4 regions of the Pseudomonas sp. X10 genome follow, and region 2 is predicted to be linked to each of the others. Evidence: predicted binding sites of a transcription regulator. Region 2 holds the regulator's gene; each other region holds the start of a gene.
The links. The regulator sigma-54, encoded in region 2, starts transcription at its own class of promoters, with help from an activator protein. The targets are predictions, from matches to a motif close to ANTGGCATNNANNTTGCTNT.
Positions count from the first base shown of each region.

Region 1 (7,476 bases), 760 kb from region 2:
TTCATCGCTTCGACGTGGTTGATGTCGCACAGGGTGTCGGAGATGAACAGCTCGTCGAAACCGCTGATGCAGACGATATCGCCGGCCTGGGCTTCTTCGACGTCAACGCGATGCAGGCCGTGGTGGCCCATCAGCTTCAGGATACGGCCGTTACGCTTCTTGCCGTCGGCGTCGATGGCGACAACCGGGGTGTTCGGCTTGACGCGACCGCGGGCGATACGGCCAACGCCGATCACACCCAGGAAGCTGTTGTAGTCCAGTGCAGAGATCTGCATCTGGAACGGACCGTCACGGTCAACGGCAGGCGCTGGTACGTTGTCGATGATCGACTGGTACAGCGGGGTCATGTCTTCGGCCATGTCGGTGTGGTCCAGACCAGCAATGCCGTTCAGGGCCGAGGCGTAGACGACTTGGAAGTCCAGCTGCTCGTCAGTGGCGCCAAGGTTGTCGAACAGGTCGAAGATCTGGTCCAGGACCCAGTCAGGACGCGCACCCGGACGGTCGACCTTGTTGATTACCACGATCGGCTTCAAGCCGGCCTCGAAGGCCTTCTTGGTCACGAAACGGGTTTGCGGCATAGGGCCATCTTGAGCGTCGACCAGCAGCAGCACCGAGTCGACCATCGACATTACACGCTCAACCTCGCCACCGAAGTCGGCGTGGCCGGGGGTGTCGACGATGTTGATGTGGTAGCCGTTCCAGTTGATGGCGGTGTTTTTCGCCAGAATGGTAATGCCGCGCTCTTTTTCCTGGTCGTTGGAGTCCATCACGCGCTCGTCGTTGAGCTCGTTACGTTCCAGGGTGCCGGATTGACGCAGGAGTTTATCAACCAGGGTGGTCTTGCCATGGTCAACGTGGGCAATGATGGCGATGTTACGCAGATTTTCGATCACAAGTGTATCTCGATCAGAGGATTCGGGTTGCCGCCCAGTCTAGGCGGCCAATATGAATGAATGGTGCTCAGTGGGCCGGATGGTCGGGAGGGCGATGGCGGATACTGCCGCCATACAGCCCCGGCGTCTTATGTCGGACGATAAACACGCACATTGGCATGTCCCTCACTGAGCAGGTGATGCGCATGCAGGCGACTCATGACGCCCTTGTCGCAATACAGCAGGTACTGCCGGTTGGCATCCAGGTGCTTGAAGCGGCTGTTGATCGCATAGAACGGCAGCGCCTGGACCTCGATGCCTTCGAGCGCCAGCGGCTCGTCTTCCTGGGCATCGGGGTGACGGATGTCGAGGACGATCTGCCCCGGCAGGGCCTCGCGCACTTCCTCGACTTCGACGTCCTGGCCCAGCTCATCGATGACATTGTCGATCGAGATGAAGCGGGCCCGTTCCAGGGCGCGCTCGAGCACCGCCATGTCGAACTGCTGCTCCTCATGGGCGACCCGGTGCGGCTTGGCGCAGGTGGTCGGGTTCACCGAAATCACGCCGCAATACTCGGGCATGTGCTTGGCGAACTCGGCGGTGCCGATCTTGTAGGCGGTGTCGATGATGTCCTGCTTGTGGCTGGCCAGCAGCGGACGCAGCACCAGCTTGTCGGTGGCCTGGTCGATCACCGCCAGGTTCGGCAGCGTCTGGCTGGAAACCTGGGAAATCGCCTCGCCGGTGACCAGGGCGTCGATCTCCAGGCGCTCGGCGATCTTGGCCGAGGCGCGCAGCATCATGCGCTTGAGGGTCACGCCCATGTAGCTGTTGTCGACCTTGCCGAGGATCTCACCGACCACTTCCTCGAAGGGCACGCTGATGAACAGCACACGCTGGCTGCTGCCGAATTTCTTCCACAGGTAGTGCGCGACTTCCATCACGCCCAGCTCATGGGCGCGGCCACCAAGATTAAAGAAGCAGAAGTGGGTCATCAGGCCTCGGCGCATCATCTGATAGGCCGCAACGGTGGAGTCGAAGCCACCGGACATCAGTACCAGGGTCTGCTCCAGCGCGCCCAGCGGATAGCCGCCAATGCCCGGATGGCGGGTGTGCACCACATAGAGGCGTTGGTCGCGCACCTCGATGCGCACCTCGACCTCAGGATTGCGCAGGTCGATACCGGCGGCACCGCACTGCTGGCGCAGTTGGCTACCGACATAACGGTCGACGTCCATCGAGGTGAAATCGTGGTGACCGCCGCGCTTGCAGCGCACGGCGAAGCGCTTGCCCGCCAACAGGTGGCCGAAGTGTTCCTTGCACTTGGCGACGATGTCGTCGAAGTCGCCCAGTGGGTACTCCTCGACCTGCAGGAAATGCGCGATGCCCGGCATGCACGTCAGGCGGTCGATCATCTCGCGCAGGACCTTCTCGTCCGAGGCACGGGTGACCACCTCGAGATTGTCCCAGACACCATCGACCACGAGCTCCGGATCCAGGTCCTTGAGCACGACGCGGATATTCTTGGCCAGCTGGCGGATAAAACGCTTGCGCACCGGCCGGCTCTTGATGGTGATTTCTGGGAAGACTTTGACGATTAGTTTCATGGAAAACAGCGCGCGAAGGGCCTGCCGAAAAAGAAGGGCGCGAATTATAGCGGAAATTGCTCAAGCTTTGAGCAGCTTTTGTACAGAAGGTTGCTTTGCACCAAATTAGTGCGCAATCTTGTGCAGGCGCCTCTTATAAGTGCAGCAAAAGCGCTTGCAGCGCCTGCATCCCCCTGAAAACGCCTGAGATTGGGGCAAACTCGCCAATTTCGGGCACTGGCATGCAATTTGCTCTCTTGTGAGGCAGGTAAGCTTGGCCGAGTATGCGCGCCCGGCGACACCCTTTTTCCAGGGCAGCGGCCAACCGCGCTCTTGACCATCCGGAGGACACCATGTCGAAGTCGGTTCAGCTCATCAAAGATCATGACGTAAAGTGGATTGATCTGCGTTTCACGGACACCAAAGGCAAGCAGCAACACGTCACCATGCCAGCTCGCGACGCGCTGGAAGATGAGTTCTTCGAAGCCGGTAAGATGTTCGACGGTTCCTCCATCGAAGGTTGGAAAGGCATCGAAGCCTCCGACATGATCCTTCTGCCGGACGACGACTCCGCCGTCCTGGACCCGTTCACCGAAGAGCCGACCCTGATCCTGGTCTGCGACGTGATCGAACCGTCCACCATGCAAGGCTACGACCGCGACCCACGCGCCATCGCCAAGCGTGCCGAGGAATACCTGAAGTCCACCGGTATCGGTGACACCGTATTCGTCGGTCCCGAGCCTGAGTTCTTCATCTTCGACGAAGTGAAGTTCAAGTCCGATATCTCCGGCTCGATGTTCAAGATCAACTCCGAGCAAGGCTCCTGGATGACCGATGGCGACATCGAAGGCGGCAACAAGGGCCACCGTCCGGCCGTCAAGGGTGGCTACTTCCCGGTCCCACCGGTCGACCACGACCACGAAATCCGTACCGCCATGTGCAACGCCATGGAAGAGATGGGCCTGGTCGTCGAAGTCCACCACCACGAAGTGGCTACCGCTGGCCAGAACGAAATCGGCGTGAAGTTCAACACCCTGGTCAAGAAGGCTGACGAAGTACAGACCCTCAAGTACTGCGTACACAACGTGGCCGATGCCTATGGCAAGACCGCGACCTTCATGCCCAAGCCCCTGTACGGCGACAACGGCTCCGGCATGCATGTGCACATGTCGATCTCCAAGGAAGGCAAGAACACCTTCGCTGGTGAAGGTTATGCCGGCCTGTCCGACACCGCCCTGTACTTCATCGGCGGCATCATCAAGCACGGCAAGGCCCTGAACGGCTTCACCAACCCTTCGACCAACTCCTACAAGCGTCTGGTTCCAGGTTTCGAAGCTCCGGTCATGCTGGCTTACTCCGCCCGTAACCGTTCGGCCTCGATCCGTATTCCATACGTTTCCAGCCCGAAAGCCCGCCGTATCGAAGCGCGCTTCCCGGACCCGGCTGCCAACCCGTACTTGTGCTTCGCCGCACTGCTGATGGCCGGCCTGGACGGCATCCAGAACAAGATCCACCCAGGCGATGCCGCCGACAAGAACCTGTACGACCTGCCGCCTGAAGAGGCCAAGGAAATCCCACAGGTTTGCGGTAGCCTGAAGGAAGCCCTGGAAGAACTGGACAAGGGCCGTGCGTTCCTGACCAAGGGTGGCGTGTTCTCCGACGACTTCATCAACGCTTACATCGAGCTGAAGTCGGAAGAAGAAATCAAAGTCCGTACCTTCGTACACCCGCTGGAATACGACCTGTACTACAGCGTCTGATGCATTGACGCCTGGCGTCAGCGGCATCCTCCCAAAATGGCCTCCTTCGTGAGGCCATTTTTTTCACCCCTACGCAGACAGCCCTCTCGAATGAGGCGCTACGCCCTCTCCTCCGGACACCGTCCCGGGATTGACTCCGCCCTACCAGACAACTACGCGGAAAAACCTGGAGCACCCTATGCTCTATATTGGTGCGCACGACGCCCGAGCGGGCTAATCCACTCCCCACTTTGGCTCACAAAAGTTGGAATTCCAGGCGTTTATAGCCCTGATCCGCGCAATTACAGGTCTTTATCCGGAAATCCCGCTTCTTTTCGGAGCCTTGGTTTGTTTTTTGCATTTTCTTCGTATCAGCGGATTACCAGCGCGCCCGCCCCTGGCCCAGCCAGAGGCGCCATGAGCCAAAAGAGGTCAACAACGCCTTATGACCATCAGCGATGCACTGCACCGTCTGCTCCTGGACAACCTGACCACTGCCACCATCCTGCTCAATGCCGAACTGCGCCTCGAGTACATGAATCCGGCAGCGGAAATGCTCTTGGCCATCAGTGGCCAGCGTAGCCATGGACAATTCATCAGTGAGCTGTTCACCGAATCGGCCGAGGCGCTCAACTCCTTGCGCCAGGCCGTGGAACAGGCACACCCGTTCACCAAGCGCGAGGCACAGCTGACATCGCTGAGCGGCCAGAACCTCACCGTCGACTATGCCGTCACGCCCATCCTCAACCAGGGCCAGACCCTGTTGTTGCTGGAGGTGCATCCGCGTGACCGACTGCTGCGCATCACCAAGGAAGAAGCCCAGCTGTCGAAGCAGGAGACCACCAAGATGCTGGTGCGCGGTCTCGCCCACGAGATCAAGAACCCCCTCGGTGGCATCCGTGGCGCCGCCCAGTTGCTGTCGCGGGAACTGCCCGCTGACGAGCTGCGCGACTACACCAACGTGATCATCGAGGAGGCCGACCGCCTGCGTAACCTGGTCGACCGCATGCTCGGCTCGAACAAGCTGCCATCGCTGGCCATGACCAATATCCATGAAGTGCTGGAGCGGGTCTGCAGCCTGGTCGAGGCGGAAAGCCAGGGCCTTATCACCATAGTGCGCGACTACGACCCAAGCCTGCCCGATGTGCTGATCGACCGCGAACAGATGATCCAGGCCGTACTCAACATCGTGCGCAACGCCATGCAAGCCATCAGCGGCCAGAACGAGCTGCGCCTGGGTCGCATCACCCTACGCAGCCGGGCCATGCGCCAGTTCACCATCGGCCACACTCGCCATCGCCTGGTGGCGCGGGTCGAGATCGCCGACAACGGCCCGGGCATTCCGGCAGAACTCCAGGACACCCTCTTCTACCCCATGGTCAGCGGTCGCCCGGACGGTACCGGGTTGGGCCTGGCTATCACCCAGAACATCATCAGCCAGCACCAGGGCCTGATCGAGTGTGACAGCCATCCTGGACACACCAACTTCTCGATCTTCCTGCCACTGGAACAAGGAGCCACTGCCTCATGAGCCGAAGTGAAACTGTCTGGATCGTCGACGATGATCGCTCCATCCGCTGGGTCCTGGAAAAGGCCCTGCAACAGGAGGGCATGACCACCCAGAGCTTCGACAGCGCCGATGGCGTCATGGGCCGCCTGGCACGACAGCAACCTGATGTGATCATCTCCGACATCCGCATGCCAGGTACCAGCGGCCTGGACCTGCTGGCGCAGATCCGCGAACAGCATCCGCGCCTGCCGGTGATCATCATGACCGCCCATTCGGACCTGGACAGTGCCGTGGCCTCCTACCAGGGAGGCGCCTTCGAGTACCTGCCCAAGCCCTTCGACGTGGACGAAGCCGTATCGCTGGTCAAGCGCGCCAACCAGCATGCCCAAGAGCAGCAAGGCCTGGATGCTCCACCCAGCCTGGCCCGTACCCCGGAGATCATCGGTGAAGCGCCGGCGATGCAGGAGGTGTTTCGGGCCATCGGCCGCCTCAGCCACTCCAATATTACCGTGCTGATCAACGGCGAGTCCGGCACTGGCAAGGAGCTGGTCGCCCATGCCCTACACCGCCACAGCCCTCGAGCTGCCTCGCCGTTCATCGCCCTGAACATGGCGGCAATCCCCAAGGACCTGATGGAGTCCGAGCTGTTCGGCCATGAGAAAGGCGCCTTCACCGGCGCAGCCAACCTGCGCCGAGGCCGTTTCGAGCAGGCTGACGGCGGCACCCTCTTCCTTGACGAGATCGGCGACATGCCCGCTGACACCCAAACCCGCCTGCTGCGGGTTTTGGCCGATGGCGAGTTCTACCGCGTTGGCGGCCACGTGCCAGTGAAAGTCGACGTACGCATCATCGCCGCCACCCACCAGAATCTGGAAACCCTGGTGCAGGCCGGCAAGTTCCGTGAAGACCTGTTCCACCGCCTGAACGTGATCCGCATCCACATTCCACGCCTGGCCGACCGTCGCGAAGACATCCCGGCTCTGGCCCGCCACTTCCTTGGCCGCGCCGCCCAAGAGTTGGCCGTCGAGCCCAAGCTGCTCAAGCCGGAAACCGAAGAGTTCATCCGTAACCTGCCCTGGCCGGGCAACGTACGCCAGTTGGAGAACACCTGCCGCTGGATCACCGTGATGGCCTCCAGCCGAGAGGTGCTCATTGGCGATCTGCCGCCCGAACTGCTCAACCTGCCCCAGGACGCCGCCCCGGTGACCAACTGGGAACAAGCCCTGCGCCAGTGGGCCGACCAGGCTCTGGCCCGTGGCCAGTCGAACCTGCTCGACAGCGCGGTGCCCAGCTTCGAGCGCATCATGATCGAGACTGCCCTCAAGCACACCGCTGGCCGCCGCCGTGATGCCGCTGTGCTGCTGGGCTGGGGCCGCAACACGCTGACCCGCAAGATCAAGGAACTGGGGATGAAGGTCGATGGCGGGGATGATGATGAGGGTGATGAGCACTGAGCCTCACCCCAGCCTTTGCACTCCCTCGCTGGCCCTCATAGAACAACACATAGCTCATTGACTTAGCAGGACCCTGCAGGAGCGGGCTTGCCCACGAATGCGTCGGTAAATTCACCGCCGCATTCGCGGGCAAGTCGGGGCGCCGAACCGCCGCTCCTACAGCAGCCGCCGCAACATGCAATGCACCGATCCTGTGCTTCTTGCACCGCCTGAAGGCACAAAGTAGCCGCCCTCCCCGCCCAACTCCCTCTAAACCGCCCATTTTTCGGCCTTTGCAGAATTGGCACGACACCTGCAATAAGCCAAGTACCTCCAGTT
Region 1 is NZ_CM142677.1:5,323,050-5,330,525, forward strand. Features, by position in the region: gene typA (translational GTPase TypA) at 1-893, opposite strand, end outside; gene thiI (tRNA uracil 4-sulfurtransferase ThiI) at 1,022-2,476, opposite strand; gene glnA (glutamate--ammonia ligase) at 2,809-4,215, shown strand; gene glnL (nitrogen regulation protein NR(II)) at 4,640-5,725, shown strand; gene ntrC (nitrogen regulation protein NR(I)) at 5,722-7,158, shown strand.
Region 1: the regulator sigma-54 is predicted to act here: its motif matches at 2,692-2,711, upstream of glnA (glutamate--ammonia ligase).

Region 2 (7,476 bases):
TGCCGAATTGCTGTTGCCATTGGGCCTGGCCTGCGCGGCGGGGGCGATGTTGCTGGTGGTGACCCAGGAGATCATCCCGGAGTCACGCAGCAATGGCCATCACCGCTTGGCCAGTCTTGGCTTGTGCGTTGGCTTCTGTTTGATGATGGTGATGGACACGGCGATGTCGTGAGCTTTCGCTGCAAGACAAAGGGCGCCATTCGGCGCCCTTTGTCTTTTCGGTGGGGTCATTCGCCCTCGTCGAACCTGTTGTTGATCAGCTCGACCAGCGCGTTCAGCGCTGCATCGTCCTGCTCGCCTTCGGTGTGCAGGTGTACCTGGGTGCCCTTTCCAGCGGCGAGCATCATCACGGCCATGATGCTCTTGCCGTCGACCAGTTTGTCCGGTGCGCGACCCACCTTGACCTGGCAAGGGAAGCGCCCGGCAACGCCGACGAACTTTGCCGCCGCCCGGGCATGCAGCCCCAGCTTGTTGATGATGGTGATTTCACGGGCGGGCATTGTAGGGGCGGGTCCTTGGGCTAGAGGTCGCGATGGCGGACCTGGACGTTTTTCAGGGATTGCTGCAGCAGTTGACCGAGACGCTCGGTCAGGTACACCGAGCGATGGTGCCCGCCAGTGCAGCCGATGGCAATGGTTACGTACGCGCGGTTGCTGGCGGCAAAGCGGGGCAACCACTTGAGCAGGTAGGTGGATATGTCCTGGAACATATCCTCCACATCCGGCTGGGCTGCCAGGTAATCGATAACGGGCTGCTCCAGGCCGGAATGCTCGCGTAGCTCAGGCTTCCAGTACGGGTTGGGCAGGCAGCGTACGTCGAACACCAGGTCGGCATCGACTGGCATGCCGCGCTTGAAACCGAAGGATTCGACCAGGAAGGCCGTACCGGGCTCAGGTTGGTTGAGCAGGCGCAGCTTGATCGAGTCACGCAACTGATAGAGGTTCAGGCGGGTGGTGTCGATCTTCAGGTCGGCCAGGTCGGCGATCGGTCCGAGCAGTTCGCTTTCGACGCGGATAGCCTCGGCAAGCGAACGGTTCGAGTTGGTCAGCGGGTGGCGGCGGCGAGTTTCAGAGAAGCGCTTGAGGAGGGTTTCCTCGTCGGCATCCAAGTACAACACATCGCACTGGATATGACGGCTACGGGCCTCCTCCAACAGCTCAGGAAAGCGCGACAGGTGGCTGGGCAGGTTGCGTGCGTCGATGGATACCGCGACTTTCGGCTGCAGCAGCTCGGTATTGATCAGTGCATTTTCCGCCAGCTGTGGCAGTAAGCCCGCTGGCAGGTTGTCGATGCAGTAGTAGCCGTTGTCCTCCAGCACGTCGAGGGCGGTACTCTTGCCGGAGCCAGACCGGCCGCTGACGATGATCAGGCGCATGCTCAGTGCTCGTTCTGTGCGTCCAGGACAACCTGGTACAGGGCCTCGCTGCTGTTTGCGGCCCGCAGTCGATCCCGAACCTCCTTGCGATCGAGCATGCTGGCGATCTGGCGCAGCAGTTCCAGATGGGCGTCGGTAGCGGCTTCGGGGACCAGCAGCACGAACAGCAGGTCGACCGGCGCACCGTCGATGGCATCATAGTCGATGGGGGTGGCCAGTTGAATCAGGGCGCTGACCGGTGAGGTGCATGCTTCGAGGCGGCAGTGGGGAATGGCAATGCCATTGCCGAAGCCGGTGGAGCCCAGTTTCTCGCGGGCGACCAGTTTCTCGAAGATGTCTTCCATCTCCAGTTCTGGCACTTCCCGGGCGATCAGGGTGGCGGTTTCCTGGAGTACGCGCTTTTTACTGCCGCCCGGCACGTTCGCGAGCGAACGGCCGGGGGTCAGGATGGTTTCAAGTAGGATCATGGATGAGAGGGATCAGCGGGCGGCTGCACCTTGCAGCAGGCTTTGCTGTTTTTCCTTGTGTTTTTTCAGTTGGCGGTCGAGCTTGTCGGTCAGGGCGTCGATCGCTGCATACATGTCTTCGTGTTCCGCGTTGGCAACCACTTCACCGCCGGGAATCTGCAGGGTCGCTTCGACCTTCTGCTGCAACTTCTCGACCTTCATGATGACCGTCCCGTTGGTGATCTTGTCGAAGTGACCCTCCAGCCGTTTCAGCTTCTGCTCGACATACTCGCGCAGCGGTGGGGTGACTTCTACATGCTGTCCACTGATGTTGACTTGCATACAGCTTCTCCTTTGTTGCCCGTGCATAAAGAGGCAGGTATTGCACCTGCCACTGAACTGCTGTGGCACATCCGGGGGCTACATCAGTCGCTTGCGCTCGCTCGACGGTGCGATACCGAGGGACTCGCGATACTTGGCGACGGTGCGACGGGCTACCTGGATGCCTTGTGCCTCCAGTAAACCAGCGATCTTGCTGTCACTCAATGGCTTTTTCTGATTTTCCGCCGCAACCAGTTTTTTGATGATCGCGCGGATCGCCGTGGACGAGCATTCGCCGCCTTCGGCGGTGCTCACGTGGCTGGAGAAAAAGTACTTCAGCTCGTAGATGCCGCGCGGAGTGTGCATGTATTTCTGGGTAGTGACCCGGGAAATGGTTGACTCATGCATGCCCACGGCCTCGGCAATGTCATGCAGGACCAACGGTTTCATCGCTTCGTCGCCATGGTCGAGGAAGCCTCGCTGGTGCTCGACGATCTGTGTGGCGACCTTCATCAGGGTTTCGTTGCGGCTCTGCAGGCTCTTGATGAACCAGCGCGCTTCCTGGAGCTGGTTGCGCATGAAGGTATTGTCGGCGCTGGTGTCTGCACGCCGGACGAAGCCAGCGTATTGTGGGTTGACCCGCAGCCGTGGGACCGCCTCCTGGTTCAGCTCCACCAACCAGCGCTCGTTGTCCTTGCGCACAATGACGTCAGGCACCACGTACTCAGGTTCGCTGGATTCGATCTGCGAGCCTGGACGCGGATTGAGGCTCTGTACCAGTTCAATGACCTGGCGCAGTTCGTCTTCCTTGAGCTTCATGCGGCGCATGAGCTGGCTGTAGTCGCGGCTGCCGAGCAGGTCGATATAGTCGCTGACCAGGCGCTGGGCCTCGGCCATCCAGGGCGCGTTGGCGGGCAACTGGCGCAGTTGTAACAGGAGGCATTCACTCAGGTTGCGTGCGCCAATGCCCGCAGGTTCGAACTGCTGGATACGGTGCAGCACCGCTTCGACTTCATCGAGCTCGATGTCCAGCTCAGGATCGAAGGAGGCGCAGACTTCCTCAAGGGACTCTTCCAAATAGCCCTGGGCGTTGATGCAGTCAATCAGGGTCACTGCGATCAGTCGGTCGGTGTCGGACATGGGCGCCAGGTTCAACTGCCAGAGCAGGTGGCTCTGCAGGCTTTCTCCGACGGAGGTACGGGTGGTGAAGTCCCACTCGTCATCGTCGTTGCTGGGCAGGCTGCTGGCGCTGGTCTGGTAAATGTCTTCCCAGGCCGTGTCGACGGGGAGTTCGTTGGGGATGCGCTCGCCCCATTCGCCTTCTTCGAGGTTTTCGGCGCTAGGGGTGCTTTCCTGGAAGTTGTTGTCCTGGGCTTCGGCAGTCGGCTTGTTCTCGGCGTTGTCGGCCATCGGGTCGCTGTTGTCGAAGTCCTCGCCGTCTTCCTGACGTTCGAGCATCGGATTGGACTCCAGCGCTTCCTGGATTTCCTGCTGAAGGTCCAGGGTCGAGAGCTGAAGCAGACGGATGGCCTGTTGCAACTGCGGGGTCATCGTCAGTTGCTGGCCCATTTTTAGGACGAGCGATGGTTTCATGGCAGGGGCTTAACACCTTATTCGCCGGCGCACATGCGCCATCCACTACACAGGGGCGCCGAGGCGCCAATTTTAAGCAAATTATATGCCTGAAATTGTAGCGTTTGCCTAGAGCACTGTAACAATTAAGCCATTATCAGGCAGAGTTGTCAGTGCTCGGGCAGCGCCAGATACCCAGGGTCTAGAGACGGAACTCGTGGCCCAGGTAAACCTCCTTGACCAGATCGTTGGCCAGGATGGTCTCAGCATCGCCTTCGGCGATCAGTTGGCCATCGTTGACGATATAGGCGGTCTCGCAGATATCCAGGGTCTCGCGGACGTTGTGGTCGGTGATCAGTACGCCGATGCCCTTGGCCTTGAGGTGGTGGATGATCTGCTTGATGTCGCCGACAGAGATCGGGTCGACCCCGGCGAAGGGTTCGTCGAGCAGGATGAACTTCGGCGCGGTCGCCAAGGCACGGGCGATCTCGACGCGGCGCCGTTCGCCGCCCGAGAGGCTCATGCCCAGGTTGTCACGGATGTGGCTGATGTGGAACTCCTGGAGCAGGCCTTCCAGCTCCTTGCGCCGTCCTTCGCGGTCGAGGTCCTTGCGGGTCTCGAGAATGGCCATGATATTGTCAGCCACCGAGAGTTTGCGGAAGATCGAGGCTTCCTGGGGGAGGTAGCCGATGCCGGCACGAGCGCGGCCGTGCATCGGTTGGTGGCTGACGTCCAGGTTGTCGATCAGTACACGACCCTGGTCGGCCTGGACCAGGCCGACAATCATGTAGAAGCAGGTGGTCTTGCCGGCGCCGTTGGGGCCGAGCAGGCCGACGATCTGGCCGCTGTCGATAGACAGGCTGACATCGCGGACGACTTGCCGGCTTTTGTAGCTCTTGGCCAGGTGCTGGGCTTTGAGGGTTGCCATTTACTCGGCCTTCTTCTTCGGCTGGATCACCATGTCGATGCGCTGGCGTGGCGTAGTCACGTTGCTGCCACGGCCGGCGGTCGCCACCTGGGTCTGGGTGTTGTAGACGATTTTCTCGCCTTCGGTGGTGTTGCCTTCGTTTTCCACCTTGGCGCGGTCAGTCAGCACCACCAGGTCTTTTTGCGACTGGTACTGGATGGTGACGGCCCATCCCTTCATCTTGTCCGGCTTGGCGGCGCTCTGTTGCTGCTCGAAATAGGCCAGGTTGCCCACGGAGGTGACTACGTCGATGTCACCATTGGCAGCACGGGTGATGGTCACGGTGTTGCCTTTGATCATCATCGAGCCCTGGGTGATGATGACGTCGCCCTTGTAGGTGGCAACGCCCTTCTTGTCATCCAGGTGAGCGTCGTCGGCCTGGATGCGAATAGGTTGGTCACGGTCGGTCGGCAGGGCCCAGGCGTTCGCGCTTCCCAGTGCTGCGCTCAGGCTGAGCAAAAGGGGGAGGGTTTTAACGAGCCTCATACTGTCCTCTTACGTTGGACAGCAGGTCCATCCTGCCGTCTTTCAAATACGCTTTCATTCCTGTGCCTGTGGTCGTGCCACCGGCGCCGTCGATTCTAACGGCTTGCTCGGTTTGCGCATATTGCTTCTGCGGGAATACGGTCATGCGGGTTGTGGTGATGATGGTGTCACGCTGTTTTTCATCGGTGCGGGCTACCCGGACCGAATCGATCAGCTCTACCTCGGTGCCGTCCGGATTGACCTCGGCGCGTTCGCTTTGGACGTGCCAGGGGAACTGCGTGCCACGGTAGAGGTGCAGGTCGGGCTTGGTCACCAGGGTGACTTCGCTGGCCTTGAGGTGTTCCACTTTGTCGGCGGTCATCTCGTATTGCAGTTTGCCATCGGGCAGGAACTGCAGGCTGTGGGCATTGATCGCGTAGTAGTCGATGGCGCTCTCGTCGACCTGAGCCACCGGCTTGTCGAGGAAGCTCTCAGGGCTGATGTTCCAGTAGCCGACCGCCGCCAGCAAGGCGGCGATCACGCTGAACAGCGCGATGTTGCGGATTTTCTTGCTGAACATGTATGGCTCTACAGGTAGTTGGCGTTGGCGGCATCCAGGTTGCCCTGGGCCTGCAGGATCAGCTCGCAGAATTCACGTGCGGCACCCTCGCCGCCACGTGCCTGGGTGACGCCGTGGGCATGTTGGCGGACGAATGAGGCGGCATTGGCCACGGCCATGCCCAAGCCTACCCGGCGGATGACTGGCAGGTCCGGCAGGTCGTCGCCGAGGTAGGCGACTTGTTCATAGCTTAGATCGAGTTGAGCGAGAAGTCCGTCCAGCACCACCAGTTTATCCTCGCGGCCTTGGTACAGGTGGGGGATGCCGAGGTTCTTCGCCCGGCGTTCGACCACTGGGGTCTTGCGCCCGCTGATGATTGCCGTGGTCACGCCGGAGGCCATCAGCATCTTGATGCCCTGGCCGTCGAGGGTGTTGAAAGTCTTGAATTCGCTGCCGTCCTCGAGGAAATACAGGCGTCCGTCGGTCAGCACGCCATCGACATCGAAGACGGCCAGCCTGATCGGCTTGCCGCGTTGCATCAGTTCGTCGTTCATCACATCACTCCGGCGCGCAGCAAGTCGTGCATGTTCAAGGCGCCAATCGGGCGGTCATCCTTGTCGACCACCACCAGCGCGTTGATCTTATGGTCTTCCATGATCTTCAGGGCCTCGGCGGCGAGCATATCGGCGCGTGCGGTCTTGCCGTGAACGGTCATCGCTTCTTCGATACGGGTTTTATGTACGTTGATGTTGCGGTCCAGGCTGCGGCGCAGGTCGCCATCCGTGAAGATGCCAGCCAGCCGTCCGTCGGTTTCGGTGATGACGGTCATTCCTAAACCTTTGCGAGACATTTCAAGGAGAGCGTCCTTGAGCAGGGTGCCGCGTTGCACCTGGGGCAGAGCGTCGCCGGAGTGCATGACATTCTCGACTTTCAGCAGCAGGCGACGGCCAAGAGCGCCTCCGGGATGCGAAAAGGCGAAGTCCTCGGCAGTGAAGCCCCGGGCCTCGAGCAGGGCGATGGCCAGGGCGTCGCCCAGCGCCAGAGCTGCAGTGGTCGAGGAGGTCGGCGCCAGGTTCAGGGGGCAGGCCTCCTGGGCTACACGTGCATCGAGGTTGACCTCGGCGGCATGGGCCAATGGTGAGTCCGGGTTGCCGGTGAGGCTGATCAGTTGGATGCCCAGGCGCTTGATCAGCGGCAGCAGGGTGATGATCTCGGCGGTGCTGCCGGAGTTGGACAGGGCCAGGATGACGTCATCGCGGGTGATCATGCCCATGTCGCCATGGCTGGCCTCGGCCGGATGGACAAAGAAGGCTGGAGTGCCGGTGCTGGCCAGGGTGGCGGCGATCTTGTTGCCGATATGCCCCGACTTGCCCATGCCAAGCACGACTACCCGTCCCTTGCTGGCCAGGATCAGTTCGCAGGCTTTGACGAAGCTGGCATCGATACGGGCCAGCAGGTCTTCTATGGCCTTGAGCTCCAGGCGCAAGGTGCGCTGGGCGGATTGGATCAGCTCGCTGGATTGGCTCATGTCGAAAACGGAATGCCTGATGAAAGGCGCCGATTATAGCGGCAATGTGCGAAACCCTCATCCTGTGATTGTCATACGGTAGTCGCAGAAGCCTGTCGCTGCGCTGAACGAGTGCGGGGATGGCCTTGGGGGCGCCTGCCTGCGGTGCTATAGTTCGCCGCTGTCCGGCCCGCTCGGGGCGTGTGTGCCCTCATGATGGGGGCAGGCGTCCAGTTGACGAGGCTGCATCGCAAGGAGTCTAGA
Region 2 is NZ_CM142677.1:4,561,514-4,568,989, reverse strand. Features, by position in the region: gene ACYU03_RS20845 (ZIP family metal transporter) at 1-172, shown strand, start outside; gene ACYU03_RS20840 (HPr family phosphocarrier protein) at 228-500, opposite strand; gene rapZ (RNase adapter RapZ) at 521-1,375, opposite strand; gene ptsN (PTS IIA-like nitrogen regulatory protein PtsN) at 1,378-1,842, opposite strand; gene hpf (ribosome hibernation-promoting factor, HPF/YfiA family) at 1,855-2,163, opposite strand; gene ACYU03_RS20820 (RNA polymerase factor sigma-54) at 2,242-3,735, opposite strand; gene lptB (LPS export ABC transporter ATP-binding protein) at 3,917-4,642, opposite strand; gene lptA (lipopolysaccharide transport periplasmic protein LptA) at 4,643-5,167, opposite strand; gene lptC (LPS export ABC transporter periplasmic protein LptC) at 5,154-5,726, opposite strand; gene ACYU03_RS20800 (KdsC family phosphatase) at 5,735-6,259, opposite strand; gene ACYU03_RS20795 (KpsF/GutQ family sugar-phosphate isomerase) at 6,259-7,233, opposite strand; gene ACYU03_RS20790 (ATP-binding cassette domain-containing protein) at 7,476-7,476, shown strand, end outside.

Region 3 (7,476 bases), 2.7 Mb from region 2:
GGTTGTGGGTTTCCCGCAGGGATTGTTCGCTGACGCGCAGTTCGGCCGTACGTTGCTCGACCAGGGTCAACGCACGCTGCCGCTGGCTGAAAAGACTGTAGAGCAAGGCGCTGAGCAACAGGCTGAGCAGGCCGCCGAGCAGCGCCACTGCGGGCACCGCCGAAGAATGATTGGCCTGGAGGAAAGCCAGGCTAGGACGAATATCGAGGCGATAATCATGATCGGCCAACCCCAGCAAATGGCTGCTGGAGAGCGCCACCGGCGCGACATTGTTCTGCGTCTCGAAAAGCACTTCGGGCCCGTCCTCCCCGGACAGGTCGAGGATGCGCACCGACAGGTTGTCGTCCACAGGCGACGGCAAGCCTTCCGCCATCAACTGACGCATGCTCAGCACCGCCATGACATAGCCGCTCGGCCCGCCGGCCGACGCGCCTGCGGCGAATACTGGCGCCACCATCAACAGGCCCCGCGCATAGGCCGGCTCGACATTGACCAGGTTCAGCGGCGCCGAGACAGCCATGCTGCCGGGGCTGCTGGCCCGCGCCAGGGTCGCTTCGCGCAAGGGCTGGGCGCGCAAGTCGAGGCCGTAGGGCTGGCCCTTGAGGCGCACCGCCTGGGTATAGAGCACCGGATAGTAATGATCCCGCGCTGGTGCCACGTGCCAGTCTCCCTGGAGGTCCTGATCGCGGATCTGGTACGGCTGGCCCATCCATTGCGAAGCCCTGCGCTCGAAATCGGCACGCTGCGCCGCCTCAACCCGTGGCGCCCAGGAGTAGGCCAGGCTGCGGTGTAGTAACGGCCGCGCGTAGCCGTCGAACTCACCGGGGGTGATTTCAGTGGCGTAGGTGAAAAAGCGCCGCAGGCTGTCCAGGCGCTGTTCCTGATCCTCGAAACGCTCCTCGATGCGGCTGTAGCGCTCCTTGGCCAACAGCTCGAAACGCTGCTGCAATTGCTGCTGGTAAAGCACATGGGTGGCCAAGGCCAGCACGCCCGTGAGCAGGCCGCCGGTAGCCAACGCTACCAGCGCCACAACCCAAGGCGACAAGTCCTCGCTGAAGAAGCCAAGCATCTTCGTATGAACGCCATGTGACATAGATCACTCTCACCAGGTCAGCGTCCTGCGATTTTTCTCGGCCCTGGTCTGAGTTATAGCTATTAGCCATCAGCGCCGCAATGCGACCTCGTCGGCTCAGCGCAACTGCAAACGCCAAGCCCTGTGGATCCGGTTGTTACGGGCAAAGTCCGGATCGAGTGTCTGGGCGCTGATCTCCTCCACGGCATAGCGCTCGGTCAGATGCTCATCGAGCTGGAACTTGCGGAAATTGTTGGAGAAGTACAACACCCCACCAGGTGCCAGGCGTGCCATGGCAAGGTCGAGCAGCTCGACATGGTCGCGCTGGACGTCGAACACGCCTTCCATACGCTTGGAATTGGAGAAGGTGGGCGGGTCGATGAAGATCAGCTCGTAACTCTCGCGGCAGTCCTGCAGCCATGCCATCACATCGCCCTGCTCCAGGCGGTTCTTGTCGGAGAAGCCGTTGAGCGCCAAGTTGCGCCGTGCCCAATCCAGGTAGGTCTTCGACAGGTCGACGCTGGTAGTGGTGCGAGCACCGCCCTTGGCCGCGTGCACACTGGCCGTGGCGGTGTAGCAGAACAGGTTGAGGAAACGCTTGCCCGCCGCCTCGCGCTGAATGCGCAGGCGCATGGGCCGGTGATCGAGGAACAAGCCGGTGTCCAGATAGTCGGTGAGGTTGACCAGCAGCTTGACGCCACCTTCGTTGACCTCAAGGAACTGCCCTTGGCTACCCTGGCGTTCATACTGGCGGGTACCGCTCTGGCGTTCGCGGCGCTTGAGCACCACGCGGTTCTGATCAATGCCCAGGGCCTGGGGGATCGCCGCCAAGGCATCGAACAGGCGTGCCTGGGCCTTTTCCGGATCCACTGAGCGTGGCGCGGCGTATTCCTGCACATGCACCCAGTCTTCGTAGAGATCGACCGCCAGGGCGTACTCGGGCATGTCGGCATCGTACAAGCGGTAGCAACTGACCTGCTCGCGCCTGGCCCACTTGCCCAACTGCTTGAGGTTCTTCTGCAGGCGGTTGGCAAACATCTGCGCACCTTCGCTCAGGCGTGCCGGCTCGCTGGCCACTGCCGCAGGACGCGGGGCTTGCTCGGTATCGCGCTCGGGCTGACGGCGCTCGCCGGTGACGAACTGGTCGGGGCTGACCTTGATCAGCAGCAGTTTGCAGGGCAGTGCGCCGTTCCAAAAGGCGTACTGCTTGTGGCTACGGATGCCCATGCGCTTGCCCAGCTCGGGCGCGCCGGTGAATACCGCGGCCTCCCAGTTCAGGCAGGCCTGGCGCAGGCGTTCGCCGAGATTCTGGTAGAGGTAGAGCAGGCTGGCTTCATCGCCCAGACGCTCGCCATAGGGTGGGTTGCAGATCACCAGGCCCTTCTGGTTCTGGTCCGGACGCGGCTCGAAGGTGCCGACCTCACCTTGGTAGATCTTCACCCAGTCACCCAGGCCGGCCCGCTCGACGTTATTGCGGCCAGGCTGGATCAGGCGCGGGTCGGCTTCATAACCGCGAATCCACAGCGGTGGTTTGGCCAGGCCCGCCTGTGCCCGGGCCAGGGCTTCGTCATGCACTTTGCGCCACAACGCCGGCACGTGCCCGAGCCAGACGCTGAAGCCCCAGCGCTCACGCTTGAGGTTGGGAGCGATATCGGCGGCGATCATCGCCGCTTCCACCAGGAAAGTGCCCACACCACACATGGGGTCGGCCAGGGCACCGCCCTCAGCGGCGATCCGTGGCCAGCCGGCGCGGATCAGCACCGCTGCCGCCAGGTTTTCCTTCAGCGGCGCAGCGCCTTGCTGCAGGCGGTAACCACGCTGATGCAGGCTGTGTCCGGACAGGTCCAGGGAGAGGATCGCTTCGCCACGGTCCAGGCGCAGGTGCACACGCAGGTCCGGGTTGAGCTTGTCCACCGAGGGGCGCTGGCCGTCGCGGTTGCGCAGTTTGTCGACAATGGCGTCCTTGACTTTCAAGGCACCGAAATGAGTGTTGTCGATGCCCGAGCCGTGGCCACTGAACTCCACCGCCAGCGTGCCATCGGCCGCCAGGTGGTCCTGCCAGTCGACATCATGCACACCGTCATACAGATCGTCGGCATTCTTCATGTTGAAGCGCTTGAGCACCAGCAGTACCCGGTTGCCCAGGCGCGACCAAAGGCACAGCCGGTAGGCGGTTTCCATGTCGGCCGAGCCACGAATGGCGGAGGTGTGTTCACGCACCTCCTCAAGGCCGAGGCCGCGGGCTTCTTCAGCGAGCAGGCCTTCCAGGCCCTTGGGGCAGGTGAGGTAGAGTTCGAAACGATCCGACATGAGCAATCCAGAGCCTTGGGCATATTAGAGTGACAGGGCAACGCATCGCCCTGCCGATGTTTGCTCGCATGCCCTTCCAACAGGCGTACGAGTGGCATCCCTGGCTTTCCAGGCATGCCGGGCCGCCCGATCGATCCGCCCTTTTTTGCACATGGCAAAGAGGCTTTGATCACCGAGCAGAATGAAAATTTCCAGCGGCAAGGGCGCCAATGTGACCCTTCGTCGCATTACTGCTTGTTACTGCCTTCATCCGGCGCCATGGCCAAATGACTGCAAACCTTGAGTAAACCCTGATCATAGCGGGGTTTGGATCAAACCGAGTTGCGACTCATTTATTTACTTATCCTTTGACCCGCACAAAGGTTACGTCCTTATGACAAAACGATCATTCACACTGTGACCTGCATTGGTTAGAACTCGTATCAGGTTGTCACCGCAACGGGGCAACACATCCGCTCGCCACGCCGGCAGCGAGCGAACACCGGCAGAACGATTCTGCCCGGCCTCCAGGAGGCCGACGGGACATTACAGTCAACAAGTGAGGGCAACACCCTATGAGAAGACTTAAGCGTGATCCGTTGGAAAGAGCATATTCACGTGGCTACCAATATGGGGTCACCGGCAAATCCCGCGAGCTTTGCCCTTTTAATCTACCGTCTGTTCGCCAGGCATGGATCAATGGCTGGCGCGAAGGACGCGGCGACAACTGGGACGGTATGACCGGCACCGCGGGCATTCATAGACTCAACGAAAATCACGCCGTTGGCTGAACGAGGATCTGATTCCAGTCACCATGCACGCCCCATCCGGGCGGCGGGCTGAGGCCCAGGGGCCCCTTCAGGGGGCCCTTTTTTTATGCCCGGTTCTTGTACCCGGCGCTCAACGAGGCATGGCGGCGATGGCGTCGACCGCCTCACGAATCAGCGCCGGCCCCTTGTAGATGAAGCCCGAGTAGATCTGCACCAGGCTGGCACCGGCGGCGATCTTCTGCGCCGCATGACGGCCCTCGGTGATCCCGCCTGCCGCGATGATCGGCAGCTTGCCAGCCAGTTCGCCAGCCAGCACCTTGACCGTGTGGGTGCTCTTCTCGAGCACCGGCGCGCCCGACAGACCGCCCGCCTCGTCACCATGCAACAACCCCTCGACACCTTCGCGGCCCAAGGTAGTGTTGGTGGCGATCACCGCGTCCATTCCCGACTCTAGCAATGCCGAGGCTACCAAGGCGGTTTCCTCGTCAGTCATATCCGGGGCGATCTTGATGGCCAGAGGCACACGCTTGCCATGCTCGGTGGCCAGTTGTTCGCGACGGACCGCCAGGGCATCGAGCAGTTGCTTGAGCGAGTCACCGAACTGCAGGCTGCGCAGGCCCGGTGTGTTGGGCGAGCTGACGTTGACCGTGACGTAGCTGGCCTGGTCGTAGACCTTCTCCAGGCAGATCAGGTAGTCGTCCACCGCGCGCTCGACCGGGGTGTCGAAGTTCTTGCCGATGTTGATACCAAGGATGCCTTCGTAACGGGCCGCACGCACCCGCGCCAGCAGATGGTCGACGCCCAGGTTGTTGAAACCCATGCGATTGATGATCGCCTCGGCCTCAGGCAAGCGGAACAGCCGAGGCTTGGGATTGCCCGGCTGGGGACGCGGCGTCACGGTACCGATCTCGACGAAGCCGAACCCCAGTTGGGCGAAACCGTCGATGGCCGCGCCGTTCTTGTCCAGACCTGCGGCCAGGCCGACCGGGTTGGCGAAGTTCAAGCCCATGACCGTGACCGGCAGAGCGGCAGGCCGCTTGCACAGCACGCCGTTCAGACCGAGGCGGCCACCGGCGCCGATCAGGTCCAGGGACAGGTCGTGGGAGGTTTCCGGGGAAAGCTTGAACAGCAACTGGCGGGCCAGGGTATACATGGGCGGGCAAGACTCGACGTGAGTGAGGGGGCGATTATAGCCATCGCGCCGCCTCGGCGACAGGGCCTTGGCATATGGGTTGCTACGTCCTTGCTACATAGCCTATCCAGCACAGGCGAGGACATTCGTGAATACAGCACCCCCGGCAATGCCACTGGCCTGGGTCAACGGCAGCGACGCGCCGGAGAAACCCACCCTGAACATCGGCTTCATGGCCCTTACCGACTGCGCCTCGGTAGTGGTTGCTGCCACCCAGGGCTTCGCCCAACCCTATGGACTGACCCTGAACCTCAAGCGCCAGGGCTCCTGGGCCGGTCTGCGCGACAAGCTGGTCAGCGGCGAGCTGGATGCCGCCCATAGCCTCTACGGCCTGATCTATGCCGTACACCTGGGCATCGGCGGTGTGCCCGCTACCGACATGGCCGTGCTCATGGGCCTGAACCAGAACGCCCAGGCCATCAACCTGTCGCCAGCCCTGCAACGCAAGGGTGTGACCAACCCCGAGGCACTGGCGCGCCTGGCGCACCAGAATGGCACACGCCTGACCTTCGCCCAGACCTTCCCCACCGGTACCCACGCCATGTGGTTGTACTACTGGCTGGCCAGCCAGGGCATCCATCCTCTGCACGATGTCGACAGCGTGGTGGTGCCACCGGCTCAAATGGTCGCTCACTTGCAGGCCGGGCGCATCGATGGCTTCTGCGTCGGCGAGCCCTGGGCGGCCGACGCCGTGGCCCAGGGCCAGGGCTTCACCCTGGCCACCAGCCAGTCGATCTGGCCGGACCACCCGGAAAAGGTCCTGGGTTGTGCCCGCGCCTTCGTCGAACAGTACCCCAACAGCGCACGGGCGCTGGTCATGGCGATCCTCGCGGCCAGCCGTTTCATTGAGCAGAGCCAGGAAAACCGCCGCAGCACCGCCCATCTGCTAAGCGGCACAGCCTACCTCGACACCCCTGCAAGCAGCATTGAACCACGCCTGCTGGGTGACTATCAGGACGGCCTGGGCAATCGCTGGCAGGATCGCCATGCCCTGCGCTTCCATGACCAGGGCCGGGCGAACCTGCCCTACCTGTCCGACGGTATGTGGTTCATGACCCAGTTCCGCCGCTGGGGCCTGCTGCGCGAAGACCCCGACTACCTCGGCGTTGCCCGCCAAGTCCAGCAACTGGCCCTGTACCGAGAGGCCGCCAGCGCCCTTGACGTACCCTGCGCCGACCTGCCCATGCGCAGCAGTTTGCTGATCGACGGCAGCCGCTGGGATGGCAGCGACCCTCATGGTTATGCGCGCAGCTTCCGTCTGCACGCCCTGAATGACCAGCCGACCGCCCGTGTCGGCCTTTGAGAGGGCATGAGCATGCTGCGCATCCTGCTGATCGACGACACGGAAAAGAAGGTCGGCCGCCTCAAGGCAGCGTTAAGGGAGGCAGGCTTCGAAGTCATTGAGGCCGACGGGCTGACCATCGACCTGCCGGCTTGCGTCGAAACGGTGCGTCCGGACGTGATCCTGATCGATACCGAGTCACCGGACCGTGACGTGATGGAACAGGTGGTGTTGGTCAGCCGCGACCGACCACGGCCTATCGTGCTGTTCACCGACGAACATGACCCTGGGGTGATGCGCCAGGCGATCCAGGCCGGAGTCAGTGCCTACATCATCGAAGGCATCCAGGCCTCACGCCTGCAACCGATCCTCGACGTGGCCATGGCCCGTTTCGAGAGCGACCAGGCGCTCAAGGCCCAACTGCAGGCACGTGACCAGCAACTGGCCGAGCGCAAACGCATCGAGCAGGCCAAGGGGTTGCTGATGAAGATGAAGGATTGCAACGAAGAGCAGGCCTACACCTTGATGCGCCGCCAGGCCATGAGCCGGCAGCAGAAGCTGGTCCAAGTGGCCGAACAGATCATCGCCATGCACGACTTGCTCGGTTGATCAACAACTGGCCCGACTCTTGCTGTTGATTCGCTACAGGTAGCCAACGGCGGTTGCCCCCATCACGACAAAGACGTCGCTCGCCCTCCCACACCCGTGGGCCGGGCAGCGGCGTTTTTTCGTTCCGGCCCTGCGAAAGACAGGGCGTGACTTCCGTTGCATGCTGAGCGAGGTGTTCGATGAGTACGAGCTTCTGGAAATCCGGCCATGTGCCCACCCTGTTTGCCGCCTTCCTGTATTTCGACCTGAGCTTCATGGTCTG
Region 3 is NZ_CM142677.1:1,847,414-1,854,889, reverse strand. Features, by position in the region: gene ACYU03_RS08580 (sensor domain-containing diguanylate cyclase) at 1-1,093, opposite strand, end outside; gene rlmKL (bifunctional 23S rRNA (guanine(2069)-N(7))-methyltransferase RlmK/23S rRNA (guanine(2445)-N(2))-methyltransferase RlmL) at 1,190-3,382, opposite strand; gene rmf (ribosome modulation factor) at 3,937-4,152, shown strand; gene ACYU03_RS08565 (quinone-dependent dihydroorotate dehydrogenase) at 4,262-5,284, opposite strand; gene ACYU03_RS08560 (CmpA/NrtA family ABC transporter substrate-binding protein) at 5,412-6,626, shown strand; gene ACYU03_RS08555 (ANTAR domain-containing response regulator) at 6,639-7,214, shown strand; gene ACYU03_RS08550 (nitrate/nitrite transporter) at 7,394-7,476, shown strand, end outside.
Region 3: the regulator sigma-54 is predicted to act here: its motif matches at 5,351-5,370, upstream of ACYU03_RS08560 (CmpA/NrtA family ABC transporter substrate-binding protein).

Region 4 (7,476 bases), 2.6 Mb from region 2:
AGCGAGCGCAACCTGACCCTGATGCCCCAGGCGGTTGAGCCGCCCGGCGAGAGTCTGCCCGACTGGCAGATCATCGCCCGTATCGCCTGTGCCATGGGCTACGCCGAGGCGTTCAGCTATGCCAGTGCCGAGGCGGTGTTCGATGAGATCCGTCGCTTCTGGAACCCGGCCACCGGCTATGACTTGCGCGGCATCGATTACGCTGGCCTGCGCCAGAAGCCCCGACAGTGGCCCAGCGCGCCCGGGCGTGAGGATGACCGTAGCCCGTTGCGTTATCACAACGACGGCAGCAGCCAGACGCTGCTACGCGATGCCGAAGGCCGCCAGCCGACCCTGGCCTTCCCCACACCCAGTGGCCGCGGGCGCTTCTTTCCGCGCCCCTGGATGCCCCCGCCCGAGCTACCGGACGACGAGTTTCCGCTGGTCCTCAACACGGGCCGCGTACAGCACCAATGGCACACCCTGACCAAGACCGGCAAGGTGCCGTCGCTGAACAAACTCGAGCCTGGCCCCTTCGTCGAACTGCACCCCGAGGACGCCAACCGCCTGGGCATCGCCGACAAGGACCAGGTGGCGATCCGTTCGCGCCGTGGCCAGGCGGTGTTGCCGGCGCGAGTGAGCACGCGTGTGCTGCCGGGGAACTGCTTCGCCCCGTTCCACTGGAACGATGTCTATGGCGAGCAACTGGCGATCAATGCCGTGACCTGCGACGCGGTGGACCCTCTGTCACTGCAACCGGCCTTCAAGTGCTGCGCCGTGGCCCTGAGTCGGGTCAGTGGCGAGCGTATCGAAACCCTGGAACTGCCCCCTGAGCCGACTTCGGAGCGTGCCGCCATGCCGACCGCCACCCTGTCCCGCCTGCTGGGCCTGGACACACTGCCAGCTCCTGTCCTGGCCGAGGAAGAACAACATTACCTGCAAGGCTTCCTGCTGGGCTTGGGCCAGCAGCAAGCCCGTGCCGAAGGTGTGCCGTGCCTGCCTGCCAATGCGCCGCTGGCGCCAGCCCGCCGCCTGTTCATCGATGGCCTGCTGGCCGGCCTGCTCGCTCAGCCTGCGCCGCTGAGCGAAGCCGTACCGGCACTGCCCACTTCCACGCCTCGGCATCGCATTCTCTGGGCCTCGCAGACCGGCAACGGCGAAACCCTGGCCGAGCGTTGCGCGCAGCATCTGCGCGAATCCGGCTTGGAGGTGGAGCTCAGTTGCATGGACGCGGTCAGCCCGGGCCAGTTGCAAGGCGCCGCCAGCCTGCTGCTGATCGCCAGCACCTTTGGCGACGGTGACGCGCCGGACAGCGGTGCGGCGTTCTGGCAGGCCCTGCAAGGCGACGAGGCGGGCCATTGTGCGGACTTGCCCTATGCGGTGCTGGCCTTGGGCGACTCCAGCTACGACCAGTTCTGTGGTTTCGGTCGCAAGCTCGACCAGCGCCTCGCCGAGCTGGGCGGGCAGCGCCTGCTGGCGCGGGTCGACTGCGAGCCGGACTACGACGATACCTTTGCCCAGTGGCTGAAAGCCCTGGTGCCCACCCTTGGCCAGGCTCCGGCGTTGCAGGCCGCGTCGGCTCCGGCCAGTGCCGAGGCCTACAGCAAGCAACAACCCTGGCACGCGCCACTGCTGGAAAACCGTCTGCTCAATGGCCCAGGCGCGAGCAAGGAAACTCGGCAACTGGTGTTCGACCTCGATGGCAGCGGCTTCAGCTACCAGGCGGGCGACGCCCTGGGCGTCTGGCCGCGTAACTGTCCGGCACTGGTGGAAGAGCTGCTCGGCCTGATGCAGTTGGACGGCCAGGCCCCGGTCGAACTCAAGAGCCTGCCCAGCATGCCCCTGGCCACGGCGCTGGAGGAGCATCTGGAAATTGCCCGCATCACGGCGCGGCAGCTCGAGGTCCTGAGCCAGCATCCCCAGGCCGGGGATCTGCGTCGCCTGCTGCAACCCGAGCACAAGGCCGAACTCAAGGATTGGCTGTGGGGACGGCAACTGGCCGATCTGCTGCGTGAGTTCCCCCAGGCGTTGCCGCTGGCCACTTGGTTGGACTTGCTCAAGCCCTTGCAGCCGCGGCTTTACTCGATCAGCTCCAGCCCCACCGCACACCCGGGCCAGGTGCACCTGACTGTCTCCACCGTGCGCTACGGCCAGCGCAAGGGCGTGTGCTCGACCTTCCTCGCCGACCGTGCCGGGTCGCTGCGTGTAGCGATTTTCCCGCAGGTATCGAAGCACTTTCGCCTGCCCGAGGACGACAGTGTGCCGGTGATCATGGTCGGCCCCGGTACCGGTGTCGCGCCTTTCCGTGCCTTCCTCGAAGAGCGTGAGGCGCGTGGCGCGGGCGGGCGCAATTGGCTGTTCTTCGGCGAACAGCGCGAAGCCACCGACTTCTACTACCGCGAGCAGTTACTGGCCTGGCAGGCCAGCGGTCATTTGCGTCTGGATACCGCGTTTTCTCGGGACCAGGCGGAAAAGATCTATGTTCAGCAGCGCATGCTGGAGCAGGGCGCGCAGCTCTGGCAGTGGCTGGAGGAAGGGGCGTACTTCTACGTCTGCGGCGATGCCCAGCGCATGGCACGGGATGTCGATACCGCGTTGCGCCAAGTAGTGGCCGAGCACGGCGGCATGAGCGCGGAGGCGGCTGCGGCCTATGTCGAGGATTTGGGCAAGAACAAGCGCTACCGACGCGATGTGTATTGAGTGCCCCATGACGGGGAGTGCTGCACCAGCTTGGGTCGGGTAAACCTCCCTGGCGTGCGTCGTAGCGGTAGCGTGCTGCGGTTCGGCGCCCGGTAGGGTGGGGCGCTGACGCTTCCAAAGGGTTTTGGCACGTTACCTGCTTTTAACGTTTCACAAAGGCTCCGCTGGTCAACGTCGATCGGCACAAGGGCCCACACACTGATGAACACCAGGCAAAGGCGCCTGGAGCTTCGGCTCCAGGCGCCTTTTTTTGTGTCTTTGCTGCGGGCTGGCACCGCACACCGTGATTGAGGATCGGCTATGAACGCAACAGCGAAGGGCTCACACCGGGAGCAACTGGTCATTGTCGGCAACGGCATGGTCGGCCATCACTGCGTCGAGCAATTGGTCGAGCGCGGCGCCCTGGCGCGCTTCGAGCTGCGGGTGTTCGGCGAGGAACGACAACGCGCCTATGACCGGGTCCATCTGTCGGAGTACTTTGCCGGCAGCGATGCCGAGACCCTGGCCTTGTGCGAGCCAGGTTTCTACGAGCGCCACGGTGTACACCTGCATCTGGGCGAGACGGTGCTGGAGATCGACCGCGAGCGCCGCGAACTGGTCACCAGCGAAGGCCGTTATGCCTACGATCAACTGATCCTGGCCACTGGCTCCTATCCCTTCGTCCCGCCGATCGAGGGCTCCAGCGGCACCGCTCGCCTGGTCTACCGTACCCTCGACGACCTCGATGCCATTCGGGCGGCGGCGGCCGATGCCCGGCGCGGCGTGGTGGTGGGGGGCGGCCTGCTCGGCCTGGAGGCGGCCAATGCCCTGAAGTCGCTCGGCCTGGAAGCACACGTGGTCGAGTTCGCGCCACGGCTGATGCCGGTACAACTGGATGGCGAGGGTGGGGCGGCCTTGCGCGCGCAGATCGAAGCCCTCGGCGTGGGCGTGCATCTGTCGCGTGCCACCCAGTCCATCAGCGCCGGAGAAGACTACCGCTACCGCATGAACTTCGACGGTGGCGAGCATCTGGAGACCGACTTGATCGTGTTCTCTGCCGGCATCCGCCCACAGGATGCCCTGGGACGCAGCAGTGGTCTGGAGATCGCGCCCCGGGGCGGGGTGGTGATCGACAGCGAGTGCCGCAGCAGCGACCCGCGCATCTTCGCCATTGGCGAATGCGCCTCGTGGAACGGCAGCGTGTTCGGCTTGGTGGCGCCGGGCTACAGCATGGCCCGCAACCTGGCTGCGTTGCTCGCCGGCGAGACGGCGCAACCCTTCGCTGGCGCCGACATGTCGACCAAGCTCAAGCTGCTTGGTGTCGACGTCGGCTCCATTGGCGACGCCCATGGCGCCACGCCGGGCTCGCGCAGCTACCGTTTTATCGATGAAGCCAATTCGGCCTATCGTCGCCTGGTGGTCGATGCCAGCGGCAAGCGTGTGCTTGGCGCAGTGCTGGTCGGTGACAACAGCTATTACGATGCCTTGCTGCAGTACGCGCAGAACGGCATCGCCCTGCCGGCCGACCCAGCATCGCTGATCCTGCCCCAAGGCGGTGGCGCGCCAGCGCTGGGCGCCGATGCGCTGCCCGACAGCGCGACCATCTGTTCCTGCCACAACGTCAGCAAGGGTGCGGTTTGCGCCGCCATCGACAGCGGTTGTGGCGACCTCGCCGCGGTCAAGGGCTGCACCAAGGCCGCCACCGGCTGCGGAGGCTGCGCGGCGCTGCTCAAGCAGGTCTTCGAGCATGAACTGACCGCCCGCGGCGTCACCGTCGACAAGAGCCTGTGCGAGCACTTCGCCTATACCCGCCAGGAGCTCTATGCCCTGGTGCGGGTCGAAGGCATCCAGAGTTTTGCCGAACTGCTTGCCCGCCACGGCAAGGGGCTCGTCGGCTGCGACATCTGCAAGCCCACCGTCGGCTCCATCCTCGCCTCCTGCTGGAACCAGCCGATCATGGACCCAGCCCTGGTACCGCTGCAGGACACCAACGACACCTTCATGGCCAACATGCAGAAGAACGGCACCTACTCGGTAGTGCCGCGTATTCCCGGGGGCGAGATCACCCCGGAGAAGCTGATCGTGATCGGCCAGGTGGCGAAGAAATACGACCTCTACACCAAGATCACCGGTGGCCAGCGCATCGACCTGTTCGGTGCCCAGTTGCACGAGTTACCGTTGATCTGGGGCGAACTGATCGCCGCTGGCTTCGAGACCGGCCACGCCTATGGCAAGTCGACCCGCACGGTGAAGTCCTGCGTCGGCAGCACCTGGTGCCGCTATGGCGTGCAGGACAGCGTCGGCATGGCCCTGGTCCTGGAAGAGCGCTACAAGGGCCTGCGCGCACCGCACAAGCTCAAGTTCGCCGTCTCTGGCTGCACCCGCGAATGCGCCGAGGCGCAGAGCAAGGACATCGGCGTGATCGCCACCGAGAAGGGCTGGAACCTGTACATCTGCGGCAACGGCGGCATGCGCCCACGCCATGCCGAGCTGTTCGCCACCGATCTGGACGACGACAGCCTGGTCCGTATCATCGACCGGGTGCTGATGTTCTACATCCGCACCGCCGACAAGCTGCAGCGCACCTCGGTCTGGCGCGAGAGCCTGGAAGGCGGCCTGGACTACCTCAAGCAGGTGATCCTCGACGACAGCCTGGGCCTGGGCGCCGAACTGGAGGCGCAGATGCAGCAGGTGGTCGACCGCTACGAATGCGAATGGGCCAACGCCCTCAACGACCCGGAGAAGCTCAAGCGCTTCCGCACCTTCGTCAACGACCAGCGCAGCGACCCGGACGTGCATTTCGTCCGTGAGCGCGGCCAGCGCCGCCCGTTGGCCGCCACCCCCCTGCACCTGATCGCAACTACCGAGGAGGCTGTCTGATGAATCCATCCATCACTGCTGTCGCTGAAAAAACACAATGGCGCCCGGTGTGCCGCCACCAGGACCTGGTCGCCGACTCGGGCGTGGTGGTCTGGCTCGATGGCACGCAGGTGGCGTTGTTCTACCTGCCTGGGCAGGAACAGATGCTTTATGCCATCGACAACCGTGACCCGCGTTCCGGGGCCAATGTCATCGGCCGTGGCCTGGTCGGCAGCGTGCAAGGCGAATTGGTGGTCGCGGCGCCGCTGTACAAGCAGCATTTCAGCCTGCATGACGGGCGTTGCCTGGAGGATCCGCAGCAGGGGCTGCGGGTGTGGCCAGTGCGGATCCATGGCGAGACTGTGGAGCTGGCAGAGTAGTAAAACCGGTATGGTTCAGTTCAGTCGTAGGCCTGCCTTGATGGCTTGCCAGTGGGCCAGGTCAGCATCGCCGAGCGGGCTGTTCTTGCTGTAGCTCATCACCACCAAGCGTTGCTCGCCCGGTGGCTGGTAGGCCAGTTGGCGCTGGTGGGTGAGCTGGTCGGCGCGGCGCAGTTGCAGGCTGATCTCCAGACCCTGGATGTTCCGCGCCTGTCCGGCGGTCACCGGCTGTGGTTCGCTGGCTATGCCACCGAGGTGGGTGCGGATGTGTTCCAGCTGCTGGCTGTAGACGGCGGCCAGGCTCTGCTCCGGCGGCAGTGGGCTGCGGGCGATCACCAGGGTGGTGCCACGCTGGCGGAACACCAGCATATTCATGGTGGTGTCCTCCGGCGTTTCATCACCGAGGTCGAGGGTCAGGTCCTGGGTCAGGTAGTTGGCCATGGGGCGGTTCCGGTCTAGGCAGATGACAGAACGTTCGGGGAGGGCCGCATGAAGTTTTTACATGCATCCTGCAAGTGCTAACGTCCTGTTGGCCACGGGAAGTGAGAGGGGCGCGCCTTGCGGGGGAAGGCGCGGTTTCAGGAGCGAAGACTATCACGGGGGCGAAACCGCTGGGCATGATTGCGATTTACAACATCGCTGTGGCGGATCCAGGCCCGTTATTTACTCTCATGAGCGCCCTGACAGATTCTTCAGGTAGGCTAGGGCATTGACGCTCAAAGGGCAGCCGAGGGCCGTATTAAGAGTGCAGATGTGTGAGTACTCTTCAGGCGTGATCGGTATATCCTCTTCGCACAAGTAGTCGCACAAGGTATCGAGTGCCAGGGGCTGCTCGTTGTAGTCGATGTAGTCGAGAGCGAAACTGAGTTTCTCCGCTGACAACCTGTCGCCGAAGGTTTCACCCAATTCGCGCAGTTCGGTTCCTGTAGTGCTGCTCATCATTTGGCTCCTGGCAGGTTGGGTATGGGCTCGTTGTCGGGGAATGCGGTGATGATGCGGCCCTTGGCCGGTTGGTAGACTACCCTGATCCGCACTCCATCCCTGGTCTCCCAGGCGACCCAGTTGGCCACGTCTCCATTCTTGGTGTACGCGCCACCGGAGCCTTTTTGGGCATACCATTTGGTGGTTGGCGAGTTCACGATATCGTCGACTTCGGCAATGATCTTCTTGGCATTCCAAGACTGCGGGAACACCGTTTTCCCCGGGTTGCCAGGCCACATATGGCCCCCGCTGGTCGGGCTGTCACCCTCGAGGATATGTTTGCGCGCTTTGGGGTCACAGCCGAATAACCCCAGGGGATCGATCCAGCGCAGAGGGTTGGCGACATACTGGTAGAGGTTGAGGCCACCTGGCAGGCCGATCGGATCGCTCTGGGTGTAGCTCCCGGTATCTGGATCGAAATACCTGAAGGTGTTGTAGTGCAGCCCAGTCTCCCGGTCCAGATATTGCCCCTGGAATCGCAGGTTTTGCTGTCGACTCTGACCAGGTTCGTGCCACTCCTCGCGGCTATTGCCCCACACTTGGAAGTCGCTGTGCCATACGCTGATGCTTTGTTCATCGGTCAGTTGTTCGGGTAACC
Region 4 is NZ_CM142677.1:1,485,554-1,493,029, forward strand. Features, by position in the region: gene ACYU03_RS06925 (molybdopterin-dependent oxidoreductase) at 1-2,679, shown strand, start outside; gene nirB (nitrite reductase large subunit NirB) at 2,980-5,538, shown strand; gene nirD (nitrite reductase small subunit NirD) at 5,538-5,897, shown strand; gene ACYU03_RS06940 (DcrB-related protein) at 5,913-6,338, opposite strand; gene ACYU03_RS06945 (MafI family immunity protein) at 6,567-6,836, opposite strand; gene ACYU03_RS06950 (PAAR/RHS domain-containing protein) at 6,836-7,476, opposite strand, start outside.
Region 4: the regulator sigma-54 is predicted to act here: its motif matches at 2,803-2,822, upstream of nirB (nitrite reductase large subunit NirB).